Regions from separate parts of the Xenorhabdus griffiniae genome, predicted to be linked through region 2. Evidence: predicted binding sites of a transcription regulator. Region 2 holds the regulator's gene; each other region holds the start of a gene.
The links. Region 2 encodes CRP, which controls carbon source genes, mostly activating them, when cyclic AMP is high. Its sites were predicted from a motif close to ATGTGANNNNNNTCACAT; they were not measured.

Region 1 (3,149 bases), 680 kb from region 2:
AATAGCGGCTGTCTGTCCGGCAGGACTGTTTGCCTGGCGACAAAGTGCAGCCACTTTCTCATCTGTATCATCATCATTAAGCGTAGTTAAATCCATCAAACTCAGCGCCTGCTGAGCGGCGGCGGTTAAATCGGTCATAAAACTCTCCAACGGTATTATTATCGTCACTGAATCAGACAACAGACTTAAAACAAATGCAGGTGAGAAATCTCACCTGCATTCAATGTGATATAAACTTCCGACGTCTTACAACGAGAGGAAGAATCCGGCAATTGTTGCACTCATCAAGTTAGAGAGTGAACCCGCCAATACAGCTTTCAAACCGAAACGGGCAATGTCACCGCGACGGTTTGGTGCCATACCACCTAAGCCGCCCAGAAGGATCGCGACAGAAGACAGGTTAGCGAAACCACACAGAGCAAAAGAGATAATGGCTTTAGTATGATCAGAAAGCACTTGCAGACCTGCTGCCTTAACGACATCATCTGTTGCCAGGTATTCACTAAAGTTCATGAATGCCACGAATTCATTGACAACTAATTTCTGCCCAATGAAAGAACCCGCAATTGTTGCCTCATTCCACGGAATACCAATCAGGTAAGCGATTGGTGCAAAAACCCAACCCAAAACCAATTCCATCGATAATTGAGGATAATCAAACCAGCCGCCGATACCGCCTAAGATACCGTTTAGTAAAGCAATCAATGCGGTGAAGGCTAATAGCATAGCGCCGACATTCAGGGCTAACTGCATACCGGATGCGGCACCCGATGCTGCAGCATCAATAATATTTGCAGGGCGATCTTCCGCCGCAACCAACGACATCGCGTCAGCCGTATCGTGCGTTTTTTCTGTTTCCGGCACCAGCAATTTTGCAAACAGCAGACCACCTGGCGCGGCCATAAATGAAGCCGCAATCAGGTATTCTAATGGAACACCCATAGATGCATAGCCCGCCAGTACAGAGCCAGCAACAGAAGCCAATCCACCGCACATCACAGCGAACAACTCAGATTGGGTCATGGTCGCGATATAAGGGCGTACAACCAATGGGGCTTCGGTCTGACCTACGAAAATATTCGCCGTTGCAGACAAAGATTCAGTCCGTGAGGTTCCCAGTATTTTCTGCAATCCGCCACCCAATATTTTGATGACGATCTGCATAATGCCCATGTAATACAACACCGCAATGAGTGATGAGAAGAAAACAATGACTGGCAGGACACGCAGGGCAAAGACAAAACCACCGCCGCCGAACAATTCAAACATTTTGTCGGACACCAGGCCGCCAAAAATAAAATCTGTTCCTTTTTGTCCGTATCCTATTACGTTGGAAACGCCTTTTGACATTCCCCCCAGAATATCTTTACCGGCTGGTACGTAAAGTACAAATGCCCCAATGGCAACCTGAATTAGAAAGGCGCCCAGGACAGTGCGGATTTTAATGGCTCGATAATTACTGGAGAAGAGTACTGCGATAAAAACCAGCACTGCCATACCGACCAGGCTCATAAGGAGTTGCATTGGAAGAATCCCTGTTCACTAAAAAATAATAAGAAAATATGTCAGTTATTCCATAAGATTCTACTGACATTGTGTGTGGGCCGATTATACCTAGGACTAAAAAAGAACAAGCAACTAACATCACAAATTAATACAGCAAAAAGTAATATAAAAATGAAAAATGAGACATGCGTCACATAAAATCATCTAATTTCGGTAGGATTAGATAATTTAACGGAGGAAAAGGTAAAAAACAGGATAAACAGGCAAGAAATACAAGTTAAGCATTATTAATATGTTATATACCAATCTAGCTCCAAGATGCGTGTGATTTCATCGAGTGTTGTAAATTGCAACTTGAAGTTTAATGCGTATAAGTCAACCCAGTGCAAATAGGGTCATACTATTTTGATAAATTTGATTGGCAATTTCATCTGTCGGCTCTCGACGCAACTGACACAATACGGAAAAAACCTGTGCAACTCTTTCTGGTCGATTTGGCTGCCCCTGAAATCCCGATAATGGCATGTCAGGCGCATCCGTTTCCAATACCAAAGATGACAGAGGTAATTGTGCGATAGCACTACGTGTTTTTTGTGCTCTGTCGTAGGTAATTGTCCCTCCAACACCAATGTAAAATCCCAGGCGAATAAAAGCTTGAGCTTGGGATAAACTCCCCGCAAAACCATGAATAACCCCGGCTCGTAGTAATTTGTGTTTTCTCAAGATTGCCGCCAATTGATCATGACTTTTTCTGGAATGGAGGATCACAGGTAGATCGTATTGTTTAGCGAGTCTTAGCTGTACTTCTAACATGCTTTTCTGCTTTTCAAATTGCGGCTCTGGCATATAAAGGTCAAGGCCAATTTCACCTACCGCCACGCATTTGGCCTCTTTTTTCTGTAATTTTTGCGCCAACGCATCCAAATGAACCTGTTGGTGTTCAGCAATATAGAGAGGATGTAAACCAAATGCGGCATAAATCGGAGAATAAGTCTCAGCCAACGCAGAAACTCTCTGGAAGTTTGTTTGACTTATTGTGGGAACGATAATTTTTTCCACCCCCATTTGGCTGGCTTGTTGCAGACTCGCTATTTCATCACCAGCAAAAGGAGGAAAATCAAAATGGCAATGTGTATCAATAAGCATTTAGTCCAACTTATCCATCATGAGAGTTCTTGACGGCTCCACCACCTCAAGCGCAGGCGGTTCCACTGGCGAACAATGATTGCCGCTGTTCAGGAAATGGTTTCGCCGAAAACAGTTGCGATCAGAACTTAACCCTGTACGGCATACCCCATAACTTTTACGTTCTGGATATCCAAATTTTCCTCCAACAAAAGTATGCCCAATCGTTGCCAGAAAATATCGTCCGCAACGCCGCCCCAAATGATAATCCTGATTTAGCGCATTGAGCCGACTACCTAAAGCCATTGTTGCCAATGGTGCTGGTGGATAAATTTCGAAGATTTGCACATCATCCGGTGGATTTTCGATAAATTTCTGAGTTCGACGGTAACTTTGTGCATGAAGGTTAAGCATCTTGACCATTTTTTGCAAACTACTTACCTCTAACCAGCGCTCTATGCGCTTGAACCACTGAGGTGTATAGTAAAGCTGTGAAGGCACTGTGCGAATCACAACGA
Region 2 (3,149 bases):
CGGGACAGAACGGCGAATACCAAAATGAGCTCCCGATGATGTCAGTAACAAATTGTTTGGGCCCGGTGTGACAGCGGAAATAAACATAAATATACTAAGCGAGAATATCAGGCTTAAAGTCATGGGTAGATTCCCCTCCCACCCTGGTGGTTAACATTTCTTTTCAAGAAAAATAACAGTATGTTATTTCACATACAAGATAACTAATCATGAAATCAATTCAAATTCATTATGAATCGTAGACTACAACTCCATTAGCAACGACGATGTTTACCCGATGATGAATGACAGTATTTTCAGGAGCAATCACAATGATTATCCCGTGGCAACAATTGGAAGCCGATACACTCCACAACTTAATTGAAAGTTTTGTCCTGCGGGAAGGTACTGATTACGGCGAACAGGAAAAAACGCTCGAGCAAAAAGTGCAAGACGTCAAACGTCAACTTGAACGAGGTGAAGTTCTGTTGGTATGGTCTGAACTACATGGAACCGTTAATATCTTGCCTAAAGAGATGTTCCGCCCGTAAAACTCAACTTGTTTGATTCATTCTAATTGACTGATTCGCCAATTTTATTAATTAAGGAGTCTGTTCATGTCTGCCAAACACCCCGTTATCGCAATCACTGGCTCCAGTGGAGCAGGAACAACCACAACCAGTGTCGCTTTTCGCAAGATTTTCCAGCAATTTGACGTAACAGCTGCACTGATAGAAGGGGATAGTTTCCATCGTTATACTCGTCCTGAAATGGATGCCGAGATACGGAAAGCAAGAGAACAAGGCAGACATATCAGCTACTTTGGGCCAGAAGCCAATGATTTCGGTATGCTGGAAAAAACATTCCTTGAGTATGGGGAAACAGGCCATGGCCGCTGCCGAAAATATCTTCATACCTATGATGAAGCCGTCCCCTATAACCAATCACCAGGTACTTTCACCCCGTGGGAAGCTCTGCCATCTAATACGGACGTCCTATTTTATGAAGGACTTCACGGGGGAGTTGTCACGCCACAACACAATGTCGCCAGTCATGTTGATCTGCTAATTGGCGTTGTACCGATCGTCAACTTAGAATGGATACAAAAACTCATCCGAGATACGGGCGAGCGAGGGCATTCCAGAGAAGCGGTTATGGATTCCGTTGTTCGTTCAATGGATGACTATATCCGCTACATCACTCCTCAGTTTTCACGTACCCATATCAATTTCCAACGTGTCCCTACCGTTGATACCTCCAATCCCTTCTCTGCCAAAGCGATCCCCTCTCTGGACGAAAGTTTTATCGTGATCCGTTTCCGTGGACTCACGCAAATTAATTTCCCTTATTTGCTCGCGATGCTTCAGGGTTCATTTATTTCCGGCATAAATACTATCGTTGTTCCTGGTGGAAAAATGGGGTTGGCAATGGAATTAATTATGGCACCGCTTGTTAAACAATTACTGGAAGGCAAAAAAATCTCGTAATTTAATCTCTATTTAATTTTTAATAAAACAGGTAACAAAAAATAATGTTACCTGTTTTATTTAAATAAGCAGGTTATTTTTTGTGACAAAATTTTTTCCTTGTATACCAATCTCACTCCAAGATGCATGTAATTTCTCCCCCGCGAAGCGGGGAGAAATCAGGTTTCATATCGTGTTGTAAATTGCAGCTTGAAGTTTAATGCGTATAAAACACATCTTGAAAGACGATAGGTATATAAATGTAAAATCAATAAAACCAACTCTTCTGCCTGATTTCTGGTAATCTGGCAGTCAGTCTAATATGCTGAAGCGATACAAGAGAAGACAGAAGCGCTTTCCTGTGTTACAAACAAGGTTACAAGCGTGGACTGGCAAGGTATATGGGTTAAGATCAATATGCCTAAATTTTGGCATCTTTATAATCCATATAAAATTCCCGCTTGTCAGTTTTTCAGCAGGCTAATATGTTAAGCTATTGACTTTATAAAGCCAGCCTGAAGAGGAACGACAGTTTCTCACATCATAAAGGCAGAAATAACAACAGAGGATAAAGCGAATGGTTCTCGGCAAGCCACAAACAGACCCTACTCTTGAATGGTTTTTGTCACACTGCCATATTCACAAATATCCATCCAAGAGCACGCTTATTCATCAAGGTGAGAAAGCAGAAACGCTTTACTACATTGTTAAAGGTTCAGTTGCTGTTCTAATAAAAGATGAAGAAGGTAAGGAAATGATTCTCTCTTATTTAAATCAGGGGGATTTCATTGGTGAACTTGGATTATTTGAAGAGGGGCAAGAACGTACTGCATGGGTACGAGCCAAAAGTGCCTGTGAAGTGGCTGAAATTTCCTATAAGAAATTTCGCCAGTTAATTCAGGTCAATCCTGATATTCTGATGCGTTTATCTGCTCAGATGGCAAGTCGCCTACAAACCACTTCTGAAAAAGTAGGTAACTTAGCCTTTCTGGACGTTACAGGCCGTATCGCCCAGACATTGCTCAATTTGGCCAAACAGCCTGATGCAATGACTCACCCTGATGGTATGCAAATCAAAATCACACGTCAGGAAATTGGGCAGATTGTGGGTTGCTCCCGTGAAACGGTTGGCCGTATTTTGAAAATGCTGGAAGATCAAAGCCTGATCTCTGCACATGGCAAAACCATCGTCGTTTATGGGACGCGTTAATTCCCAATAAACCGAAACTCAGCCAGTGCAATCTATTACTTCGCACTGGCTTTTTTACTGTTATTTGTTTAACCAACGGGATATCGCCATTTCCAGCCGCACCATACCCTCTGTGATTTCGTCCTCAGGAATAATCAGTGATGGTGTAAAGCGCAAGATGCTGTCTCCTGCACTTAATAACATCAATCCCAGTTCTGCCGCCTGCTGCAATATTTCTTTGGCCTTGCCCTGATATTCAGCTTTCAATACAGCCCCAATAAGCAAGCCTTTTCCGCGAAATTCACGAAAGATACCATATTTTTGGTTCATCTTTTCCAAAGCATGAATGAGCATATCGTGCCGTTTTTCCACGCCCATCAGCACTTCTGGCGTATTGATAATATCCAGTACGACACAACCGATACGACAAGCCAATGGGTTTCCACCATAAGTCGTTCCATGGGCGCCCGTTTCCATTGCCGCCGCGATTTTATCTGTCGTTAACATTGCACTGA
Region 3 (3,149 bases), 1.6 Mb from region 2:
AACAAACAGGTCTATTTGCCAATATTGCATCCTTTCAACCGGAATCACCTGCTGTTTCTCCGTTATTGCGCTGATACGCCTCTTATTCATAACCGCTTTAATATCGAAGAGCCTCAGTTGGATGTCCGGCAGGTTTTACCCATCGCTGAACTTGATGTCATGTTTATTCCTCTGGTCGCTTTCGATTGCACAGGGCAACGCTTAGGGATGGGCGGTGGTTTCTACGACAGAACCCTCGCGAAATGGCAACAACAGAATTTTTATCCGATTGGATTAGCCCACAATTTTCAGTTAGTTGAGAATCTACCTAGCGAGAGTTGGGATATTCCTCTGCCAGAGATCATTACACCAGACAAAGTATGGCAATGGATATAAATGAAGACGCTATTCAGTGAGTAACAGGGGCTATTGTGCTTTCAATAACCCCTTATTTTTAATGCGTCTTGCCTTTCTTTTAACCAGCCATTATAGCCTTAGTAAAGCAAGCGAGAACGGATCGTGCCCGGTAAGGCTCTCAGTTTCTGCAAAACCAATTCAGCCTGAGCTGAATTCTGCGTCGTAATATCAATCACCACATAACCAATACCACTGTCAGTCCGCAGATATTGGGCATCAATATTGATTTCTTGTTCAGTGAATACTTGGTTAATACTGGTCAAGATACCGGGGCGGTTTTCATGGATATGCAGTAATCGGTTAGTATCCTTGGCATGAACAGGGAGCGAGACTTCAGGAAAATTAACCGCTGATAAGGTAGAACCATTGTCAGAATATTTGACCAGTTTCCCAGAAACTTCATAACCGATATTTTGCTGGGCTTCTTGTGTCGATCCCCCAATATGTGGTGTCAACAATACGTTATCAAACTGGCTTAATGGGGAGATAAAAGGATCATTATTTGTTGCGGGTTCATGAGGAAAAACATCAATCGCCGCACCAGAAAGATGCCCTGTTTCCAACGCGTTGCTGAGTGCATCAATATCGACCACTGTGCCGCGTGATGCATTGATCAAAATTGAACCTGGTTTCATCAATTCCAGTTCTGCTGCACCAATCATATTTTTGGTTGAGGCGGTTTCAGGAACATGCAGGCTCACGACATCACTCATATTCAGCAATTCAGACAAATGATGAACTTGCTGTGCATTACCTAAGGGCAATTTATTTTCAATATCATAGAAATAGACATTCAGGCCAATATTTTCAGCCAAAATGCCAAGCTGTGTACCAATATGCCCGTAACCAATAATGCCTAATTTTTTCCCGCGCGCTTCGTAGCAGCCTTTTGCCTGCTTATCCCATATCCCATTATGGGCTTTGGCATTCGCTTCAGGAATACGACGTAACAGCAACAGCAACTCACCCAATACCATTTCAGCGACCGAACGCGTATTGGAAAAAGGCGCATTAAATACCGGAATACCACGTTTTGCCGCGGCTTTCAGGTCAACCTGGTTAGTACCAATACAAAAACACCCAACAGCAACCAGCTTTTCCGCTGCGGCGAAAATCTCTTCGGTCAATTGGGTGCGGGAACGAATGCCGACAAATCGGGCATCACGGATCGCTGCTTTCAATTCTTCAGGTTCTAATGCCCCTTTGTGATATTCAATATTGCTGTACCCTGCCGCTTTTAGGCTATCTACTGCACTTTGGTGAACACCTTCCAGCAGCAGAAATTTAATTTTGTCCTTTTCTAAAGATACCTTAACCATTTGCCCGCCCTAGTTGTACTTACTTTCATAATGCATATCGACGCCACCAAAATAACAAAAAAAACGGTAACGGCAATACAATCGATTGCTTATATTACAGAATAAGCAACAGTAAATAAGTTGTTATGCAAAGTAAAATAATTCGTTACGGGGAATGATCAGCATTTTGAGGTTTTTTTAGACGAAAAAGTGATATATCTCACTAAATTTTCTATTTTGAATAAATATAAAAATATTTTTAGGGCAGGTTATTCTGCCCTCAATAAATGATTATTCAGTGAGCGTCTTAACGCCATCCGCAGTACCTACCAGTACCACATTAGCGCCTCGATTAGCAAAAAGCCCCACCGTTACCACGCCTGCTATCCCATTGATTTTATCTTCTAACGCAGTGGGATCGACAATCGAAAGATTGTGAACATCCAGAATATGGTTACCATTGTCTGTCACAACGTTTTCACGATAAACCGGTGTTCCGCCCAATTTCACCAGCTCACGAGCCACATAAGCCCGTGCCATTGGGATGACTTCAACTGGCAGAGGAAACTTGCCTAATACATCGACTTGCTTAGACGAATCAATAATACAGATAAATTTCTTCGCAACCGCCGCGATGATTTTTTCCCTGGTTAACGCTGCGCCGCCACCTTTGATCATCTGCATTTGACCATTAATTTCATCAGCACCATCAACATAAATATCCAACGTGTCGACGTCATTGCAGTCAAACACAGGGATACCGAGAGCTTTTAGTCTCTCAGTCGATGCGTCTGAACTCGATACGGCACCTTCAATTTTATCTTTGATGGTGCCTAACGCATCAATAAAATGCGCTGCGGTAGAACCTGTACCAACACCAACAATTGTGCCTGGTTTAACATATTCCAATGCTGCCCAACCTACTGCTTTTTTCAGTTCGTCCTGAGTCATATTGATCACAGCCTATAATCAGTTACAAGGAAAAATCTGACGGCTAGTATAAACAATATTGGCTCACCTCATGAAAAAATATGGCATAGTGCTGGTTAGGCCACATAATGGTTTTTATTGAGCTGTAACACAAAAAGTGCAAACACGGAGAATCTTATTTTCAATGAAACGTCCTGATTACCGGTCATTGCAAGCATTAGATGCAGTGATCAAAGAGCGTGGTTTCGAGCGGGCAGCGCAAAAACTTTGTATTACTCAATCAGCGGTATCTCAGAGAATCAAGCAATTAGAAAATATGTTTGGTCAGCCACTATTGGTACGCACTGTTCCTCCCCACCCTACAGAGCAAGGGCAAAAGCTGCTTGCGCTATTACATCAGGTGGAACTGCTGGAAGCACAATGGCTTGGTGATGAAAATAGCAATGAGATCCCGTTACTGCTTTCCCTTGCTGTTAATGCGGACAGCCTGGCGACGTGGCTTTTACCGGCTCTCCATCCTGTTTT
Region 4 (3,149 bases), 370 kb from region 2:
CAACGGTATTTCTATCGATGGTGAGGTAGAAGGTTGGTTCACTGATGATACCGCAGCACGCTTTGAAGCCTATGGCTGGCATGTTATCCGTGGCGTAGATGGTCATGATCCTGATGCTATTGCAGCAGCCATCGACGCAGCACGTAAAGAAACAAACAAACCATCCCTGTTGATGTGCAAAACCATCATTGGTTTTGGTTCACCAAACAAAGCAGGCAAAGAAGAATGTCACGGTGCTCCATTGGGTGATGCTGAAATTGAAGCAACCCGTAAAGCGCTGGGGTGGGAACATCCTGCGTTTGAAATTCCTCAGGACATTTACGCTGGCTGGAACGCCCAGGAAGCAGGCAAGGTTAAAGAAGCCACTTGGGAAGAGAAATTTGCTGCATATGCGCAAGCTTATCCAGAACTGGCTGCTGAATTTAACCGTCGTACCAGCGGTGATCTGCCAGCAAACTGGGAAGCGGAGTCCAAGGCATTTATTGAAAAACTGCAACAGAACCCAGCTTCTATTGCCAGCCGTAAGGCATCACAAAATGCACTAGAAGCATTCGGTAAAGTTCTGCCAGAATTTATGGGTGGTTCTGCTGACTTAGCTCCAAGTAACCTGACCATGTGGTCTGGCTCTAAACCGCTAAACGAAGTTCAGGACGGTAACTACATTCACTACGGTGTGCGTGAATTCGGTATGTCTGCCATCATGAACGGTATCGCACTGCATGGTGGTTTTGTGCCTTATGGCGCAACATTCCTGATGTTCGTGGAATATGCCCGTAACGCTGTACGCATGGCAGCCCTGATGAAAGTGCGCAGCATCTTCGTTTATACCCACGATTCCATCGGGTTGGGTGAAGATGGTCCAACTCACCAGCCAGTCGAACAAATTGCCAGTCTGCGCGTAACGCCAAATATGAGCACATGGCGTCCATGTGACCAGGTTGAATCTGCGGTTGCGTGGAAATATGCTATTGAGCGCAAAGATGGCCCTACTTCGCTGATCTTCTCCCGTCAAAATCTGGCACAGCAAGAACGTACTGCTGAACAGTTGGCGAATATCGAGAAAGGGGCTTATATCCTGAAGGATTGTGCAGGTCAGCCTGAATTGATCCTGATTGCTACGGGTTCCGAAGTGGAATTGGCGGTGAAAGCGGCTGAGCAACTGACTGCTGAAGGTCGTCAGGTTCGCGTGGTTTCTATGCCATCTACTGATGCTTTCGATAAACAAGATGCTGCATATCGTGAAGCGGTATTGCCAGCGGCAGTTTCTGCCCGTGTTGCCATCGAAGCCGGTATCTCTGATTACTGGTTCAAATATGTTGGTATCAATGGTGCTATCGTTGGTATGAATACTTTCGGTGAATCTGCACCTGCTGATGTTCTGTTCAAAGAGTTTGGTTTCACGGTTGAAAATGTAGTAGCCAAGGCAACAGCTTTGCTGAAATAATCGGCAACTAATTCATATAAGCGCATTCGTATCAATTTTAGGGCGAATGCGCTCTTTTTTTGTTCAATCTTTCCTCCATAATGTGACGAATGGCGCTTGCCATCACTCCTTTTTTCTCGTAATCTGCATTTATAGTTGCTGAACCGTTTCAGTTTGATGCATAAATGAGATAATAAAATGTCTTGTCTGTCACAATCTGGTTAATTTTGTGAGGAATTATCAGTACAAGCAGACATTGCTCAGTTATTCTAAGCGGTTGCGTAACTACAGAGAAATTCAGGGAGTAACATGACTATCAGAGTAGCGATTAATGGTTTCGGAAGAATAGGGCGCAGTGTCTTGCGTGCTCTTTACGAATCAGGGCGTCAAGCTGAAATTTCAGTGATCGCTATCAATGAGTTGGCAGATGCACAAGGCATTGCTCACTTGTTGAAATACGATTCCAGTCATGGGCGTTTTGCATGGAATGTGCGCCTGAATAATGATTTATTGCAAGTAGGAAGTGACAGTATCCAGCTACTTCATCAACCGAATATCTCGGCTCTGCCGTGGAAAGCGTTGGACATTGATATTGTTCTTGACTGTACAGGTAGGTATGGTGAACGGGCAGACGGAGAGTCTCATATCGCCAGCGGAGCCAAGAAAGTCCTGTTTGCACATCCGGGAGGAAATAATCTGGATGCAACCGTCGTATATGGTGTTAATCATCATGCATTGGTTGCCGAAGATCGCATTGTTTCTAATGCATCCTGTACAACAAACTGCATCATTCCAATCATCCAAGTGTTGGATGATGCGTTCAATATTGAATCTGGTACGGTGACAACCATTCATGCATCGATGAATGATCAACCCGTGATTGATGCTTATCACGGTGATTTACGTCGAACTCGGGCGGCCAGTCAATCTATTATTCCTGTTGATACAAAACTGGCGGCGGGGATCACACGTATTTTCCCTAAATTCAATGATCGGTTTGAGGCGATTTCTGTTCGAGTACCCACTATCAATGTGACAGCCATTGACTTGAGCGTAACAGTCTGTTCGGCTGTGAGTGTGGAAGATGTGAACCGGCTCCTGCAAAAATCAGCGGCCAGGGAGTTTCATGGTATAGTGGATTATACTGATTTGCCGTTGGTTTCAACGGATTTTAACCACGATCCCCACAGTGCTATTGTGGATGGAACACAAACGAGGGTTAGCGGTAAGCACCTGATTAAAACCCTTGTGTGGTGTGACAATGAGTGGGGCTTTGCCAATCGTATGATTGATACGACGCTGGCAATGGCCGCAACCGGTTTCAAATAATCATTTGTTGTGTCACAAACGGCACACAGCAGAAGATTGAGTAATTTTATAAAGAATCAATGAGAGGATTCACCATGTCTGTAATTAAGATGACTGATTTAGATCTAGCGGGTAAACGTGTATTGATCCGTGCTGATCTGAATGTACCTGTAAAAGATGGTAAAGTTACCTCTGATGCACGTATCCGTGCGTCTTTGCCGACGATTGAGGCTGCGTTGAATCAGGGAGCCAAGGTCATGGTTACTTCTCACCTGGGACGCCCAACTGAGGGAGAATACAACGAAGAGTTCTCACTGCAACCTGTCGTTGATTATTTGAAAGAAGCACTTTCTTCTCCTGTTCGTCTGGAAAAAAGCTATTTGGATGGTGTTGAAGTGACGGAAGGCGAATTAGTTGT

Region 1: WDV75_RS04495 (NupC/NupG family nucleoside CNT transporter) is a predicted target of CRP. The motif match lies at 1,685-1,702, and genes of this name have one in related genera.
Region 3: serA (phosphoglycerate dehydrogenase) is a predicted target of CRP. The motif match lies at 1,903-1,920, and genes of this name have one in related genera.
Region 4: epd (erythrose-4-phosphate dehydrogenase) is a predicted target of CRP. The motif match lies at 1,525-1,542, and genes of this name have one in related genera.

What each region holds. Positions count from the first base shown of each region.
Region 1 is NZ_CP147737.1:1,024,996-1,028,144, forward strand. It holds gene deoC (deoxyribose-phosphate aldolase) at 1-138, opposite strand, end outside; gene WDV75_RS04495 (NupC/NupG family nucleoside CNT transporter) at 247-1,512, opposite strand; gene WDV75_RS04500 (TatD family hydrolase) at 1,882-2,652, opposite strand; gene WDV75_RS04505 (patatin-like phospholipase family protein) at 2,653-3,149, opposite strand, start outside.
Region 2 is NZ_CP147737.1:344,779-347,927, reverse strand. It holds gene WDV75_RS01590 (LysE family translocator) at 1-123, opposite strand, end outside; gene WDV75_RS01585 (YheU family protein) at 312-530, shown strand; gene WDV75_RS01580 (phosphoribulokinase) at 597-1,466, shown strand; gene crp (cAMP-activated global transcriptional regulator CRP) at 2,023-2,655, shown strand; gene WDV75_RS01570 (aspartate aminotransferase family protein) at 2,716-3,149, opposite strand, start outside.
Region 3 is NZ_CP147737.1:3,541,290-3,544,438, forward strand. It holds gene WDV75_RS15850 (5-formyltetrahydrofolate cyclo-ligase) at 1-375, shown strand, start outside; gene serA (phosphoglycerate dehydrogenase) at 474-1,715, opposite strand; gene rpiA (ribose-5-phosphate isomerase RpiA) at 1,986-2,645, opposite strand; gene WDV75_RS15865 (LysR family transcriptional regulator ArgP) at 2,809-3,149, shown strand, end outside.
Region 4 is NZ_CP147737.1:716,111-719,259, reverse strand. It holds gene tkt (transketolase) at 1-1,444, shown strand, start outside; gene epd (erythrose-4-phosphate dehydrogenase) at 1,733-2,752, shown strand; gene pgk (phosphoglycerate kinase) at 2,827-3,149, shown strand, end outside.